Regions from separate parts of the Streptomyces sp. LZ34 genome, predicted to be linked through region 2. Evidence: riboswitches for the same ligand, from Rfam matches in the RefSeq annotation. Region 2 holds a riboswitch; the other holds the start of a gene.
What was found. Region 2 has a riboswitch for cobalamin ahead of ACWY4P_RS01420 (ABC transporter substrate-binding protein). Riboswitches for the same ligand answer to the same signal wherever they lie in the genome.
Positions count from the first base shown of each region.

Region 1: linked by a shared signal. The riboswitch ahead of ACWY4P_RS37880 (prenyltransferase/squalene oxidase repeat-containing protein) and the one ahead of ACWY4P_RS01420 (ABC transporter substrate-binding protein) in region 2 are both predicted to bind cobalamin.

Region 1 covers NZ_CM132680.1:8,918,898-8,926,001, reverse strand. Annotated here, with positions in the region: gene ACWY4P_RS37900 (LppP/LprE family lipoprotein) at 1-1,998, opposite strand, end outside; gene ACWY4P_RS37895 (hypothetical protein) at 2,129-3,277, opposite strand; gene ACWY4P_RS37890 (TetR/AcrR family transcriptional regulator) at 3,670-4,392, shown strand; gene ACWY4P_RS37885 (DUF5984 family protein) at 4,364-5,191, opposite strand; cobalamin riboswitch at 5,282-5,407, shown strand; gene ACWY4P_RS37880 (prenyltransferase/squalene oxidase repeat-containing protein) at 5,571-6,896, shown strand; gene ACWY4P_RS37875 (SCO2322 family protein) at 6,896-7,104, shown strand, end outside.
Region 2 covers NZ_CM132680.1:296,868-303,971, reverse strand. Annotated here, with positions in the region: gene ACWY4P_RS01435 (FAD-binding dehydrogenase) at 1-1,259, shown strand, start outside; gene ACWY4P_RS01430 (ABC transporter ATP-binding protein) at 1,275-2,072, opposite strand; gene ACWY4P_RS01425 (FecCD family ABC transporter permease) at 2,069-3,121, opposite strand; gene ACWY4P_RS01420 (ABC transporter substrate-binding protein) at 3,118-4,164, opposite strand; cobalamin riboswitch at 4,233-4,434, opposite strand; cobalamin riboswitch at 4,566-4,802, shown strand; gene metE (5-methyltetrahydropteroyltriglutamate--homocysteine S-methyltransferase) at 4,944-7,104, shown strand, end outside.

The sequences.
Region 1 (7,104 bases), 8.6 Mb from region 2:
CTTGCCGTCCTGCGTTTCGACCGCCATCGCCCCTGGTCCGCTCGCCTGGCCCACGAATCGGTTTCCGTGGAAGAAGAACACGGCCGCGCAGTTTCCGTCGTAGCTGCCGGTGCACATCGCCCTGACGGCGCGCAGCGGGCCGGGGAGAGCGCCGAGCACGTCGGCCGTGAGGTCGGGGGTGTGGCTGGTGTTCTCGATGAGCCTCAGAGCGGCCGTAGCGTCCAACTGGTCCTGCTCAGCCGCCGGTTGCGCGGTGCAGCCGACGAAGGAAATCAGCGCGGCCGGGGGCTTCATCCCGCGGAGGGTTTCGCAGTCACGGAGCCAGTCGGGATCGTACGGGTCGTCCATGACGGGCAGCAGATGAACGGCGGGGTAGAAGTGGCGGGCATTGCGCTTGAAGACGCTGATCGTCACGGAGTCCGTGTGCGGTGTGTCGGACCAGACGACGGCCGCCCAGCCGGGCCAGCACTTCGTCGCGCCCAGGTCCACATTGGCGACGTTGCCGATGGCAGCTGCGACTTCCCTGGTCATCCACGCCCGGGAGGGGCAGGTCACCGCCTTGTTGACGTCGGCCTTCTTCGCCTTGGCCTTGACTTCGCCCGGGGCGGATTCCCAGAGCGTACGCGGTTTGGTCACGGGAAACCCCACGTTGATGTCACGACCTCCAGGGGGTATACCGAGCAGGAGACCCGCATCACCAGGTTTGATACTGGCCCCGACCACTAGCTCCTGAAAGTGTCTGACCTTGGCTGAGTCGTTCTTGACATCGATCTTTCCTTCGACAGGCCAGGCGTAGTCGACATAGACGGAGCCGACCAAGAAGTCGATGACGGGGCTCACCTTGAGTTTTACGCGAGCGCCGACCTTCGCCTTCGCCGTGAGATCGGCTACCCCGACCAGCTTGGCCGTGGCCTTCGGAGGCCAGCCGGTGGCGTCGGCCGTAGGCTTCCGGGTCAGGCTCAGCCGCGCATTTCCCTGAAGGTCCACGGGGCTCTCGATTTCCAGCTTTGCTCCGACCGATCCCTTGATCTTCACATTGAGAAACGCAACCAGTTCGGGATCCAGGGTGAAAGGCCCGACCCTGAGAAGCTTCACGGGGATGGAGCGCAGGGTCAGCGCGGGAAACTCTTGGTCGTAGATGCACTGTGCGCCCGCCGGAGTACCGACCGTCAGCTTGTACTTCTGCTGCATCTGGAGGTCCACCTTGCTCCAGACACCCTCCCGCCTGTTCCACCCGAACGTCGAGCCTGCCATGCCGAATTGCATCTGGCTGTGCTCGAATCTGATGAGCGGCATCCCGTTCCCGCATTTCAGATTCTGGCCGAACTTCCCTTTCCCCTGCCAGGTGTCGACCCTGATGGAGAGCTCGGACTGGCTATCGGGCTCGGGGCTGGAGGAGGCAGCCGCCGCAGGCATCTGATAGGCCGCCGGCTGCATCGCGTCCTTTGTCCCGCTAGAGGTGTCCTCGACCCGCAGCACGGCCTTGGGCATCGCCTGCTGAAGCGTGGCGTCCTTCGTCCGGACGACGACCCGGTCCTTCTCCCGGGTCACCCCGCGCACCTCGCGCACCAGCCCCTGCGGCGTCAGCTCGCTCTCGGCGGCGAGGACGAAGGCACCCTTCTTCAGCTTGCGCGCCGCCGACGAGCCCGCGGCGAAGACCATCTCCGACTTGCCGGGGCGCTTGAGGAGTCCGGTGTCGGCGGATTTCAGGACCGTCGTCTTCTCGGAGAGCGCCACGGCGTAATCGATCACCGCCCGCTCGGTCTCACCACTGTCCACCGTCCAGGTCGTGGTCTCGTCCGCCGTGTAGTAGACGTTCCCCTTCGCATGGCCGGCCTTCGCCGTGATGCGGTAGTCACCGGGTTTGACGGAGAACGTCTTGTCAGCCGTCAGCTCTTCGCTGAAACCGTTCGTCCCGCTGATATGGAGGGTGAAACGCGCCTTGGCGGGAAGGCCCGTGACCTTGACGGCCAGTTTTCCCGGCCGGTTGACCGCCATCTGCCACGCGGTGAGCAGACCGGCCGAGACGGCCAGCGCGATTCCGGCCGACAGCAAGATACGCAACGACCGCCTGCGCGGCCACCATTTCGACATTCGATGCCCCCGATGTGCTCTGCTCGCGCGCCCGCTACTGGAAATCGCCGGTCTGGAAGTTTCCGCGGAACATGAAGTTGTCCCCCACCCCCTGCGGGAGCGGCCCCAGCTCCTCCGGTTCGCCGGGCGTCGTCAAGTCGGCCCGGTACAGCTTTACGTCGCCCTCGTCCAGGACCTCTTTCAACGCGATGTAGAGGTACTGACGATCCGCGGACAGGGCCACGGAAAGGATCTCGTTATCCGTCTCGCGCACGACCTCCGCCTTCACCTCGGCCTCCAGCGGATCGCTCCCGTCGGGCCTTTCCCCCAGCTCGCTCGCGTCGGCCCGGACGGTGAAGAAGGTGTTCGACGCCCCCTCGCAGAGCAGGTCGTCGGCGTTGATCCAGGCCACGGGGTCGCAGTCGCGTACGTCGTCGCCGTCGCCGTCGCGCACGACCATCTGGTCGGTGGGGTCGCCGAAGGCCGTGTCGTCGTCGAGCCGGTCCATTTCGGGTGCCAGGAGATCGAGGTCGAACCCGTCGTACGAGTCGATGCCGTCGATGACGGTGGCGGGAGAGACAGCGAACTTCCCGCTCGGGTGAATGAGGCGCGGACAGGTGACGGCCGCCGAGTTCACCGGGCGGTAGAAGCCGTCGTTCCCGGATCGCTCGTCATGGCATGCCTTGCTGATCGGGTGCCGGGAGAGGCTGCCGTTCTCATCCGCCGAGTAGTACACCTGCTCGTCCCGCAGGAACCACAGCGATCCGTCCGGGGCGAATCCGGGGAGCTCGTCGGAGTGCTTCTCCGGGCTGTAGCCCCCTTTCTGCGCGGCCTCGGTGATGTCCGTGAACTCCCCCGTGGCCAGGTCCAGCCACCCCACATGCGACGACGTGAGGGCGCCCGCCTCGTCCGTGACCACCTCGACCGCGACGCGCCGGCCGTCCGGGGAGACCGGACTGACCCCCAGGTCCGCCGCGCTCTTGCCGTACTGCTGCTTCCCGCAGAGGCTGCGCACGAACGCCCGGTCCGCGTCCCCCTGCTCGGCGATCTCGGCGAGCCGGGACAACAGCGGCTCCTCGGAGTACGTGGCAACGCGCTTGCCGAACGTGTCGTCAAAGGCCGCGACGTGCTCACCCTTGCCGTCTTTGTCGTCCCAGCAGATCACCGGCCCGGTGGCCGAGGCCACACGGGAGAGGTTTTTCATCGCCCCAGCGAGCCCGGATCCCGCCGCATCCCCTGAATCCCTCAAACCCGCCGCGCCCGCCCCGGACTTGCGCCCACCGCCGTCCGAGACACCGGATCGCCCGCCGTCCTTCCCCGAGTCGTCGGACGCGCCACACCCGGTCACGCCTCCCACCGCGAGAACGGTCGCCGCCGCCACCGCGGCCACATACGCCTTACTCACTCAGCTCTCCGCCTTCCCCCAAGCGTGACTGCCCTTAGAAGCGAGAATAGTATTAACCATGCGATGCACCTTCACGGCAAGTCGGTTGCCCCATACGCCGACAGCCGATGAAGGATCATTGAGGCGCACCCGACCACGACAAGGAGGCGACGGTGTCCGGCACAGACCCAGACGGGGGCGGAGGCGAGCGCATGGCAGGGCTGACGCGGCGGGAGCGGCTACGCGCGGAGCTCGAACGCGACGCCAAGGCCGCCGCCCGCCGGATCACCGCCGCGGAGGGGGTCGAAGGTCTCACCGTCGCCGCCGTGGCCCGCAGCGTCGGCGTCACCTCCCCCGCGCTCTACCGCTACTTCGAGGGCAGAAACGGGCTCATCCGCGCCGTCTACGACGACGTGATGGCGGAGTTCATGCAGGTGGTCGCGGCGGCGGTGGAACGGCAGGACCCCGACGACATCAGCGCCCGGCTGCACGCCGCCACCCGGGCCGTGTTCGACTGGTCAGTGGCCAACCCTGCGGAGTTCAACCTGCTCATGGGGGCCGGCTATCCGCAGGCGGCCGCCGCGTCCGCCGACGACATCCCGCACGTCATATTGCGCGATCTGGGCGGGATGTACGGGCAGCTCTTCACCCGGCTGTGGCGTGAGCAGCAGCTGGCCCACCCGTCCGACGAGGAGATCGACCCGGTCCTGGCACGGCAGTTGCGGACGTACCGCGAGGCCATGGGCATCGAAGTCCCCATCGGTGTCGCGCTCCTGATGATCACCTGCTGGCGCCAGATCTACGGCATGCTCTGCCTGGCCGTCTACAGCCACATGTCCTACGCCCTGGATGACCCGGTGCCGCTGTTCGAGGACATGATGGACCGACTCCTCGGCATCCTCGGCCTCACCCGCAGTCCTCGCCTGGTGATCTGAGCAGCTCCGCCGCGCCCGTCCGTACGGCGGCCCAGTCGGTGGCGTACTCGTACGCCCGCGCCCGCTCCAGCCACCCCGCCCGGTCCCGGTGCTCGCGGCGCAGCTGCTCCAGGTCGAGCTCGACCCCCGGCGGCGGCCCCGCCGCCTCCAGTTCGCCGATCCGCCGCTCCATCGCCTCCAGCAGCGCGCGGTCGAACTCGGCCACGGCGGCGACGAAGGCGCTGGTCGGCACGGTCACCCGGCCCGTCGCCGGGCCGGCGAACTCGATCTCGTTCTCGGGATCGGATTGATGCGCCCAGCTGACGTTCATGACGTCCCCGGTGGCGTCATCCTCCGTAGCGTCGTCCTCCCCGGCGACGGTCCGCCAGCAGCGGATGTGCGGCTCGACCCGCAGATACCCCGTGTACAGGGTGCGGTCGCCGTGCCACTGCGCCGCGGCCTCGGCCGCGGCCTCGGCCGCGGCCTCCGGGGTCTCCTCCCAGTGCCAGCCGGAGGAGTCGCCGGCCACGAAGCCGGCCAGGTCCTCGGGCACCGGCTCCAGCGCCGCCGGCAGGAGCGCGAGCAGGTCCTCCCACAGCCGGACCACGTAGTAGTCCGCATACGGGTGCGCCGGGCCGCCGCCCCCGCCGCCCCGCAGCGACCGCACCGTGCGCTCGGAGTAGCGCAGCAGCTCATGGTCGCCGAGGTCGATCACGTACCAGCCGTCGGTCAGCCCGAACCAGTGCAGCACGGGGCGCTCGCGCCGCCCCCAGGGCCGCACTTCCTCCAAGGGGGTCAGGCCAAAACGGAACCGGATCATCAGCCCTCCAGCGCCGCGAGCGGTTCCGCATGGTGCGGGGGCCCGACCGCCGTGGTCCGGCCCGGTTCGGCGCCGGATAAAGTATCCGTGAAAACTTCATCCGCGTCCGATCGGGGGAAGCCGGTGAGAATCCGGCGCTGACCCGCAACCGTGAGTACGGGCTGTGTGCCGCAGGGCGTACGAGCCGGAGCACCTGGTCGGGCGCACCACAGGCTCCCGCCGTCGGCCCGTCCGGCGGCGGCACCGTCGAGGTATGCGGAGCTGAGCCCGGTGTCACCGCGTTCGTGCGTCCCCTCGGCGTGCGGGGTGGACGGCCGTGCGTGGCCGCGTACCGATGCCCAGCCACCGCCGAGACCATCGACCGAGAGGCACCGTCGCCATGAACGTACGCCGCAGCGCCACGGCTCTGGCCGCCCTGGCCGCCCTGTGCACGGCCGCCGCCCCCGCCGCGTTCGCCGACACCTCGCCCTCCCCCAAGCCGTCCGGCTCGGCGGCGCTGCCCAAGGGGCTGTACGGCACCAAGGACCCGAAGTTCGACGGGGTGTGGCGGCAGTCACTCGCGCTGCTCGCCCAGGACGCGGTCGGGGTCACCCCGGCGCGGTCGGCCATCGACTGGCTGGCCGGCCAGCAGTGCGAGGACGGCGGCTTCGCCGCGTACCGGGCCGACGCCGCAACGCCCTGCGACCCGAAGAAGGGCGAGTTCACCGACGCGACGGCGGCGGCCGTGCAGGCGCTGGCCGCGGTCGGCGGGCGCAGCGCCACCGTCGAGAAGGGCGTCGGCTGGCTGAAGAAGCACCAGAACGACGACGGCGGCTGGGGCCTGAACCCGGGCAGCCCGAGCGATGCCAACTCCACCTCCGCCGCCGTCGGCGCCTTCGCCGCCACCGGCCAGGACCCGGAGCGGGTGAAGTCCGCCAAGGGCGGCAAGACGCCGTACGACGTGCTGCTGGGCCTTCAGCTGGGGTGTGACGCGAAGGAGGGGCAGCGCGGGGCGTTCGCGTATACGGCGGACAAGGGCGAACCCCGGACGAAAATCGCCAACGACCTGGCGACCGCGGCCGCCGCGCTGGCCACCGAGGGCAAGGGCTTTGTCTTCGAACCGGCCGGCAAGGACGCCGGCAAGGCCCCGAAGCCGCTGGACTGCGGCGCGGGCAAGGGCGGCAGCGGCAAGCCGGACGGGGCGGCCGAGGCCGCGCAGGCCGCCGCCGCGTATCTGTCGGACACCATGGCCGCGCACGGCCGCCACCTGCTGTCCGCCATGCCCGGCGCCAAGGCCCAGCCCGACTTCGGCGGCACGGCGGACGCCATCGTCGCGCTGGCCGCCGGGGAGCACAGCGCGACCGCGGCCAAGCCCCTCCAGTGGCTGCAGAACGAGAAGAACGGCGCGCTGGCGTGGGCGAAGGGCGACCCGGGCGCCCTGGCCAAGCTGGTCCTCGCGGCGCATGCGGCCGGGGCGGATCCGCGCAGCTTCGGCGGCGCCGACCTCGTCCAGCAGCTGAACGCCACCGGCCCGAAGCCGGAGTCGGTCTCCGCGGCCGGGTCGCAGGCCGACTCGGACAAGGACTCGGGCAAGGACGACGGCAAGGACAAGAAGGACGACGACAACGGGGGTGTCGGCGGCGTCTGGTGGACGGTGGGCGTCTTCATGGTGGCCGGCGTCGGCATCGGCTTCCTGCTGAGCGGCCGGAAGAAGCAGCAGCTCTGATGGGTCAACGCGCCGCCCTCGTCTGCGCCGTGCTCATGTCCGCGCTGGTGTCCGCGCTCGCGCTCGGCGCCTCGCCCGCGCAGGCCGCGGGCTACCGCTACTGGTCGTTCTGGCAGCGGGAGCGGGGCGCCAACGGCTGGACGTACGCCACGCAGGGGCCCGCCACGGCCCGGCCGGGCGACGGCGACATGATCGGATTCCGGTTCGC
Region 2 (7,104 bases):
ACGGCAACTCGGTGCCCCGCTTCCATGTCACCTGGGGAACGGGGCCGGCGGTCGTCGAACCCTTCGAGAAGAAGGTGCGCGCCGCGGTCGCCGCCGGCAAGGTGACCTTCAAGTTCCGGCACCGCGTCGACGAACTGGTGACGACCGGCGGCGTGGTCACCGGCGTGCGCGGCGCGGTCCTGGAGCCGAGCGACGCCGCCCGCGGCAAGCCCAGCTCCCGCACGGTCATCGGCGACTTCGAACTGCGCGCCCCGGTTGTGGTCGTCACCTCCGGCGGTATCGGCGCCAACCACGACCTCGTCCGCCAGAACTGGCCGACCCGCCTCGGCACCCCGCCGAAGTTCATGGTCACCGGTGTCCCCGCGCACGTCGACGGCCGGATGCTGGCGATCACGCAGAAGGCAGGCGGCCGGATCGTCAACCCCGACCGGATGTGGCACTACACCGAGGGCCTGCGGAATTACGACCCGATCTGGCCGGGCCACGGCATCCGCATCCTGCCCGGCCCGTCCTCGATGTGGTTCGACGCCACGGGCAAGCGCTTCAACAGCCCGGACATCCCGGGCTACGACACCCTGCACACCCTCAAGTCGATCACCGACTCCGGCTACGACTACTCCTGGTTCGTCACCACCCAGAAGATCATCGCGAAGGAGTTCGCGCTCTCCGGCTCCGAGCAGAACCCGGACCTCACCAACAAGAACATCTGGCAGCTGCTGTCACGTATCTGGCAGACCCCCGAGCCGATCGAGAGATTCAAGAACAAGGGCGCCGACTTCGTCGTGGCCTCGACACTGGCCGAACTCGTCACCGGCATGAACAAACTGACCGGCGACAACCTCATCGACCTCGCCGACCTCAAACGGCAGATCGACGCCCGCGACCGGGAGATCGACAACCCCTACACCAAGGACGTCCAGGTCATGGGCATCCGCAACGCCCTCGCCTACCCCGGGGACACTCTCAGCCGCACGGCCTCCATCCACAAGATCCTCGATCCGGGCGCCGGACCCCTGATCGCCGTACGTCTGAACGTCCTCACCCGCAAGACGCTCGGCGGCCTCCAGACCGACCTCTCCGGCCGCGTCCTGGACACGGCCGGGAACCCCGTGCCCGGTCTGTACGCGGCCGGAGAGGTCGCGGGCTTCGGCGGCGGCGGAGTCCACGGCTACCGCTCCCTGGAGGGCACCTTCCTCGGCGGCTGCCTCTTCTCCGGCCGCGAGGCGGGGCGCGCCGCCGCGGAGGCGACCGCAACCTGAGGCGGGCCTCGGTGGTCAGCGAGGCGGGAGTGTGCCCAGGAAGCGTATGTGGGGGCGGTCGTCGGGGCCGGTGCGGGTGACGGTGGCCCGTACGCCGTAGACGTCGGCGATGAGGGCCGGGGTGAGGACGTCCTGCGGGCTGCCGCAGGCCACCACGCGGCCCTGCTTGAGGACCACGAGCCGGTCGCAGTACATCGCTGCCAGGTTCAGGTCGTGCAGGGCGACGACGCTGGTGAGGCGGAGTTCGGTGATCAAGGTCAGCAGGGCGAGCTGGTGCTGAATGTCGAGGTGGTTGGTGGGTTCGTCCAGTAGCAGTTCCCGCGGCTGCTGGGCGAGGGCGCGGGCGATCTGGACGCGCTGGCGTTCGCCGCCGGAGAGGGTGTGCCAGGGGCGGCCGGCCTTGTCGGTCAGCCCGGTGCGGGCCAGCGCGGCACCGACGGCCTCCTCGTCCTCGGGCGAGGCGGGGGCCCAGGCCCGGCGGTGAGGGACGCGGCCGAGGCGTACGACCTCGAGGACGGTCAACGCGACCTGGGTGTCGGCCTGTTGCTCGACGACGGCCACACGGCGGGCGACCGCGCGGCGCCCCACCTGCTCCAGTGGGCGGTCGTCGAGAGTGACGGTGCCGGAGGCCGGCGTGATGACGCCGGCGAGCAGGCGCAGCAGCGTGGATTTGCCCGAGCCGTTCGGGCCGAGGAGGCCGGTGACGGTACCGGGGCGTGGGGTGAGGCTGACCCCGTCCAGGATCGGCGTGCCGCCCGCCGTGTAGGTGAGCCGATCGGCGCGCAGCCCGGCGCCGTCAGCGGTGCCGGTCATCGCGGACTCCTGGTCCGGTACAGCACGAGGACGAACGCCGGGACGCCGATCAGCGAGGTCACCACGCCCACCGGCACCTCCTGCGGGTCCAGGACGGTACGGGCGAGGGTGTCGACCCACACCAGGAACACCGCCCCGGCCAGAGCGGTGGCCGGCAGCAGCCGCGTATGGCCGGGTCCGGTGAGCGCGCGGGCGGCGTGCGGCAGTACCAGGCCGACGAAGCCGATCGCCCCGGCCGAGCTGACCAGGACGGCCGTCAGCAGGGCGGTGGCGCACAGCAGCACCAGCCGGGTGCGGGCCACGTTCACGCCCAGCGAGGCGGCCGCCTCCTGCCCGAACGCGAACGCGTCCAGCTGTCCGGCGCGCCCGGCGCACACCAGCAGCGCCGCCACCAGCGCCGCCGAGCACACCCCCACATCCGTCCAGTCGGCCCCGCTGAGCGAGCCGAGCAGCCAGAACAGCACCCCGCGGGTGGTCTCGGCGTCGGCCGCCGTCATCACGACGAAGGAGGTGAGCGCGGAGAACAGCTGCATGGCCGCGACGCCGGAGAGCACCACCCGGTCCGTGGTGCCGCCGAGAGTGTGGCTGAGCAGCAGCACCAGCGCGAAGGAGCCAATCGCCCCCAAGAATGCCCCGCCCGACACGGACATTGCCCCGCCTCCCGCGCCGAGCACGACGACCACGACCGCGCCGGTCGAGGCCCCGGACGAGACGCCCAGGACGAAGGGGTCGGCGAGCGGGTTGCGCAGCAGGGACTGCATCACCGCCCCGCACACGGCCAGTCCGGCGCCGCACACGGCCGCGAGCAGGGTGCGCGGTAGTCGCAGGTTCCACACGATCCCGTCCCGGATGGGTGTCAACTCCGCCTTTCCCCAGCCGAGATGGGCCGCCACCGTCGCCCATACGTCACCGACCGCGATGTCCGCCGGGCCGATGGTGATCGCCACGGCGATGGAGACGCACAGCAGCGCGAGACCGGCCGCCCACAGCAGCGCGCGGCGCAGACCGCGCACCGCTGCCGGCGCGGCCGAGGACAGGGCGGTGCTCATCCCTCGAGGCCGTACTCGCGCAGCGCCGCCGACACCTTCTCGATGCCCTCGACGGTCCGGATGGTCGGATTCATGGCCTGCCCGGACAGCAGCACGTACCGCTTGTTCTTCACCGCGGTCAGGCTCCTCGTGACCGGGTCGGACTCCAGGAACTCGATCTTCTTCGCCGCGGTTTCGGCCGTCTGCTGCTTGCGGGTCAGGTCGCCGATGACGAGGATGTCGGGGTCGCGGTCGGCGACGGTCTCCCAGTTGACCTGGGGCCACTCCTCGTGGGTGTCGTCGAAGGCGTTCTTCGCGCCGAGTTCGCGGGTGATGATGCCGGGGGCGCCGCAGCAGCCCGCCACGTACGGGGACTGGGAGTTGGCGAACCAGTACATGACGGTGACATCCCGGGCGTCGAGGCCGGAGGTGGCCCTCTTTACCCGGGCCTTGAGATCGGCGACGAGCTTCTCGCCGCGCTCCTGCACGCCGAAGATCCGTGCCAGGTCGGTGACTTCGCCATAAACCGCGTCCATGGTCAGCGGCTCGGTGCGCGCACCATCGCCGTCACCGCTGTTGTCCTTGCCGACGCAGTCGGAGGGGGAGAGGTAGGTGGCCACGCCGAGCTTGTCGAACTCCTTCCGCGGGGCCACACCGCCCTTGCCGAGTGTGGAGGCGAAGGAGGAGGCGACGAAGTCGGGTTCGGTGTCCAGGACTTTTTCGAACGAGGGGGCGTTGTCGGACAGCCGCTTCACCTTCGCGTTGGCCTTCTCCAGCCCTTTCGCCACCGGGTCCGTCCAGGTGGCGGTACCCACCATACGGTCGGCGAGCCCGAGGGAGAGCATGATCTCGGTCGTACCCTGGTTGAGGGAGACCGCCCGCTGCGGAGGTTCGTCGACGTGGACCTTCTGCCCGCAGTTGTCGAGAGTGACCGGATAGCCGGCGGACTTGCCCTTGGCCGGGCTCGCCTCGGCCGACGGGCCGGAGGAACCACCGCAGCCGGTCAGCAGCAGGGCACCTGCCAGGAGCGGGACGGCATGACGGAGAGGGCGTGCGAGCGGCACGGAGCTTCCTTCGGTGTCGAGGGCTCTTGCGCGAAGCCCGGTCGTACAGTGCTCCCCCGGCCGTTTTCCGGTGTCGGAGGCCGCCAGCAGGTCTTCGGGCTCGGGGTCAGCCGGAACGAGGCGCCTTCCCGGACCGCGATCGCCGTCCAGTGGCCGATGCCCCGCCCGTCGCCCTCACCGCTGCGCGTCAGCTCCGGATTCACACCGGATTCCCTGACCCGTGCACGCACGTGTACGTACATGGGTACGACTGGCCCCGGCAAGCTACCACACGCGCCTCACGCCCCTGCCGGCGCGAGCACCACTGACTTCCCCCCTGGCATGGCGGCGATCCGCACCTGGACGCGCTCGCGCGTGGCGAACGCCTTGTCCACTGGGTCGCCCCCGCGCCCGCCGCCTGTATAGGCTGGCGGTGCAGCTGGTTCGCCCTGTCCGCCAGGCAGGCGCGTCGCAAGAGGGAACCCGGTGGGAATCCGGGACTGCCCCGCAGCGGTGAGCGGGAACGACCGCCGTCATCAAGCACTGGGCCCGGAGAGCCGGGTCTGGGAAGCGACGGCCAGTAGGTGCCTCGTACGACAGGTCGTACGTCACGAGGCGCGCCTGCGAGTCCGAAGACCTGCCACTGCCCGTGTGCGATGTGCGCGCACGGAATCTCGGTGACCTCGAGGGCGGGTCGGCGGCACGGTCGAGCACCCCCAGCGGGTCTCGCCGCCTTCGCCATCCCTTCGCCCTCGTCCCGTCCCGGGAAGTCGAAACGAGTGCTCGCGAAGGAGAGTTCCGTGACAACCAAGGCCGCAGCCATGGCAGCCCGGGCCACCGTGTACGGCTACCCCCGCCAGGGGCCGAACCGGGAACTGAAGAAGGCGATCGAGGGCCATTGGAAGGGCCGGGTCACCGCCGAAGGCCTGCGTGAGGTCGCGGCCGGTCTGCGCCGCGCCACCTGGCGGCAGCTGGCCGATGCCGGTATCCACGAGGTGCCGACCGGCGACTTCTCGTACTACGACCACGTTCTGGACACCACGGTCATGGTCGGTGCGATCCCCGCCCGCCACCGTGCCGCCGTCGAGGCCGACCCCCTGGGCGGTTACTTCGCGATGGCGCGCGGCACGCAGGAGGCGGCGCCGCTGGAGATGACCAAGTGGTTCGACACCAACTACCACTATCTCGTGCCCGAGGTGGGCCCGGACACGGTCTTCGCGGCCGACTCGACCAAACAGGTCGCCGAGGCGCGTGAGGCCCTCACGCTCGGCCACACCCCGCGCCCGGTCCTGGTCGGCCCGGTCACCTATCTGCTGCTCGCCAAGCCGGCCCCCGGCGTCGCCGCTGACTTCGAGCCACTGACCCTCCTGGACCGGCTGCTCCCGGTCTACGCGGAGATCCTCACCGATCTCCGCGCGGCGGGCGCGCAGTGGGCGCAGCTGGACGAGCCCGCCCTCGTCCAGGACCGCACCCCGGCCGAACTGAACGCCGCAGCCCGCGCCTACCACCACCTCGGCGGCCTCACCGACCGCCCGAAGCTGCTGGTGGCCTCCTACTTCGACCGGCTCGGCGAGGCCCTGCCGGTCCTGGTCAAGGCCCCTGTCGACGGGCTCGCTGTGGACTTCACCGGCGCCGCTGCCGCGAACCTTGACGCACTCGCCGCCGTCGGCGGCCTGCCCGGCAAGCGCCTCGTCGCCGGCGTCGTGGACGGCCGCAACGTATGGGGCAACGACCTGGAGAAGTCGCTGTCCACCCTCGGCACCCTCCTCGGCCTGGCTGACCGGGTCGACGTCGCCGCCTCCTGCTCCCTGCTGCACGTCCCGCTCGACGCCGCCGCCGAGCGGGACATCGAACCCCAGATCCTGCGCTGGCTGGCCTTCGCCCGGCAGAAGACCGGTGAGATCGTCACCCTGGCCCGCGGCCTGGCCCAGGGCACGGACACCATCGCGGCCGAACTGGCGGCCAACCGGGCCGATCTGGCCTCCCGAGCGGTCTCCCGCATCACCCGCGACCCCGCCGTCCGCGCCCGCACCGCGGCCGTCACCGCCGCCGACGCCCGCCGCTCCCAGCCATACGCCGAACGTGCCACGGCCCAGCGCACCCACCTGCGCCTGCCCCCGCTGCCGACGACCACGATCGGCTCCTTCCCACAGACCGATGAGCTGCGCGCCGCCCGCGCCGATCTGAGGGCCGGGCGGATCGACCAGGCCGCCTACGAGGAGCGGATCGAGGCCGAGATCCGCGAGGTGATCTCCTTCCAGGAGAAGGCCGGCCTCGACGTCCTGGTGCACGGCGAGCCCGAACGAAGCGACATGGTCCAGTACTTCGCCGAACAGCTCACCGGCTACCTCGCCACCCGGCACGGCTGGGTCCAGTCCTACGGCACCCGCTACGTCCGCCCGCCGATCCTCGCCGGCGATGTCTCCCGTCCCGAACCGATGACGGCGCGCTGGACGACGTACGCCCAGTCCCTCACCGACCGCCCGGTCAAGGGCATGCTCACCGGCCCGGTCACCATGCTCGCCTGGTCCTTCGTCCGCGACGACCAGCCGCTCGCCGAGACCGCCCGTCAGGTCGCCCTCGCCCTGCGCGACGAGGTGGGCGACCTGGAGGCGGTCGGCACGTCCGTCATCCAGGTCGACGAGCCCGCCCTGCGCGAGACGCTGCCGCTGCGTGCCGCCGACCGCCCGGAGTACCTGGCGTGGGCCACCGCGGCGTTCCGGCTGACCACGAGCGGTGTGCGGCCGGACACCCAGATCCACACCCACATGTGCTACGCAGAGTTCGGTGACATCGTCCGGGCCATTGACGACCTCGACGCCGATGTCATCAGCCTGGAGGCGGCGCGCTCCCATATGCAGGTGGCCCGCGAACTGGCCGAGCACGGGTATCCGCGTGCGGCGGGACCGGGTGTCTACGACATCCACTCCCCGCGTGTCCCGGGTGTGGCGGAGACGACGG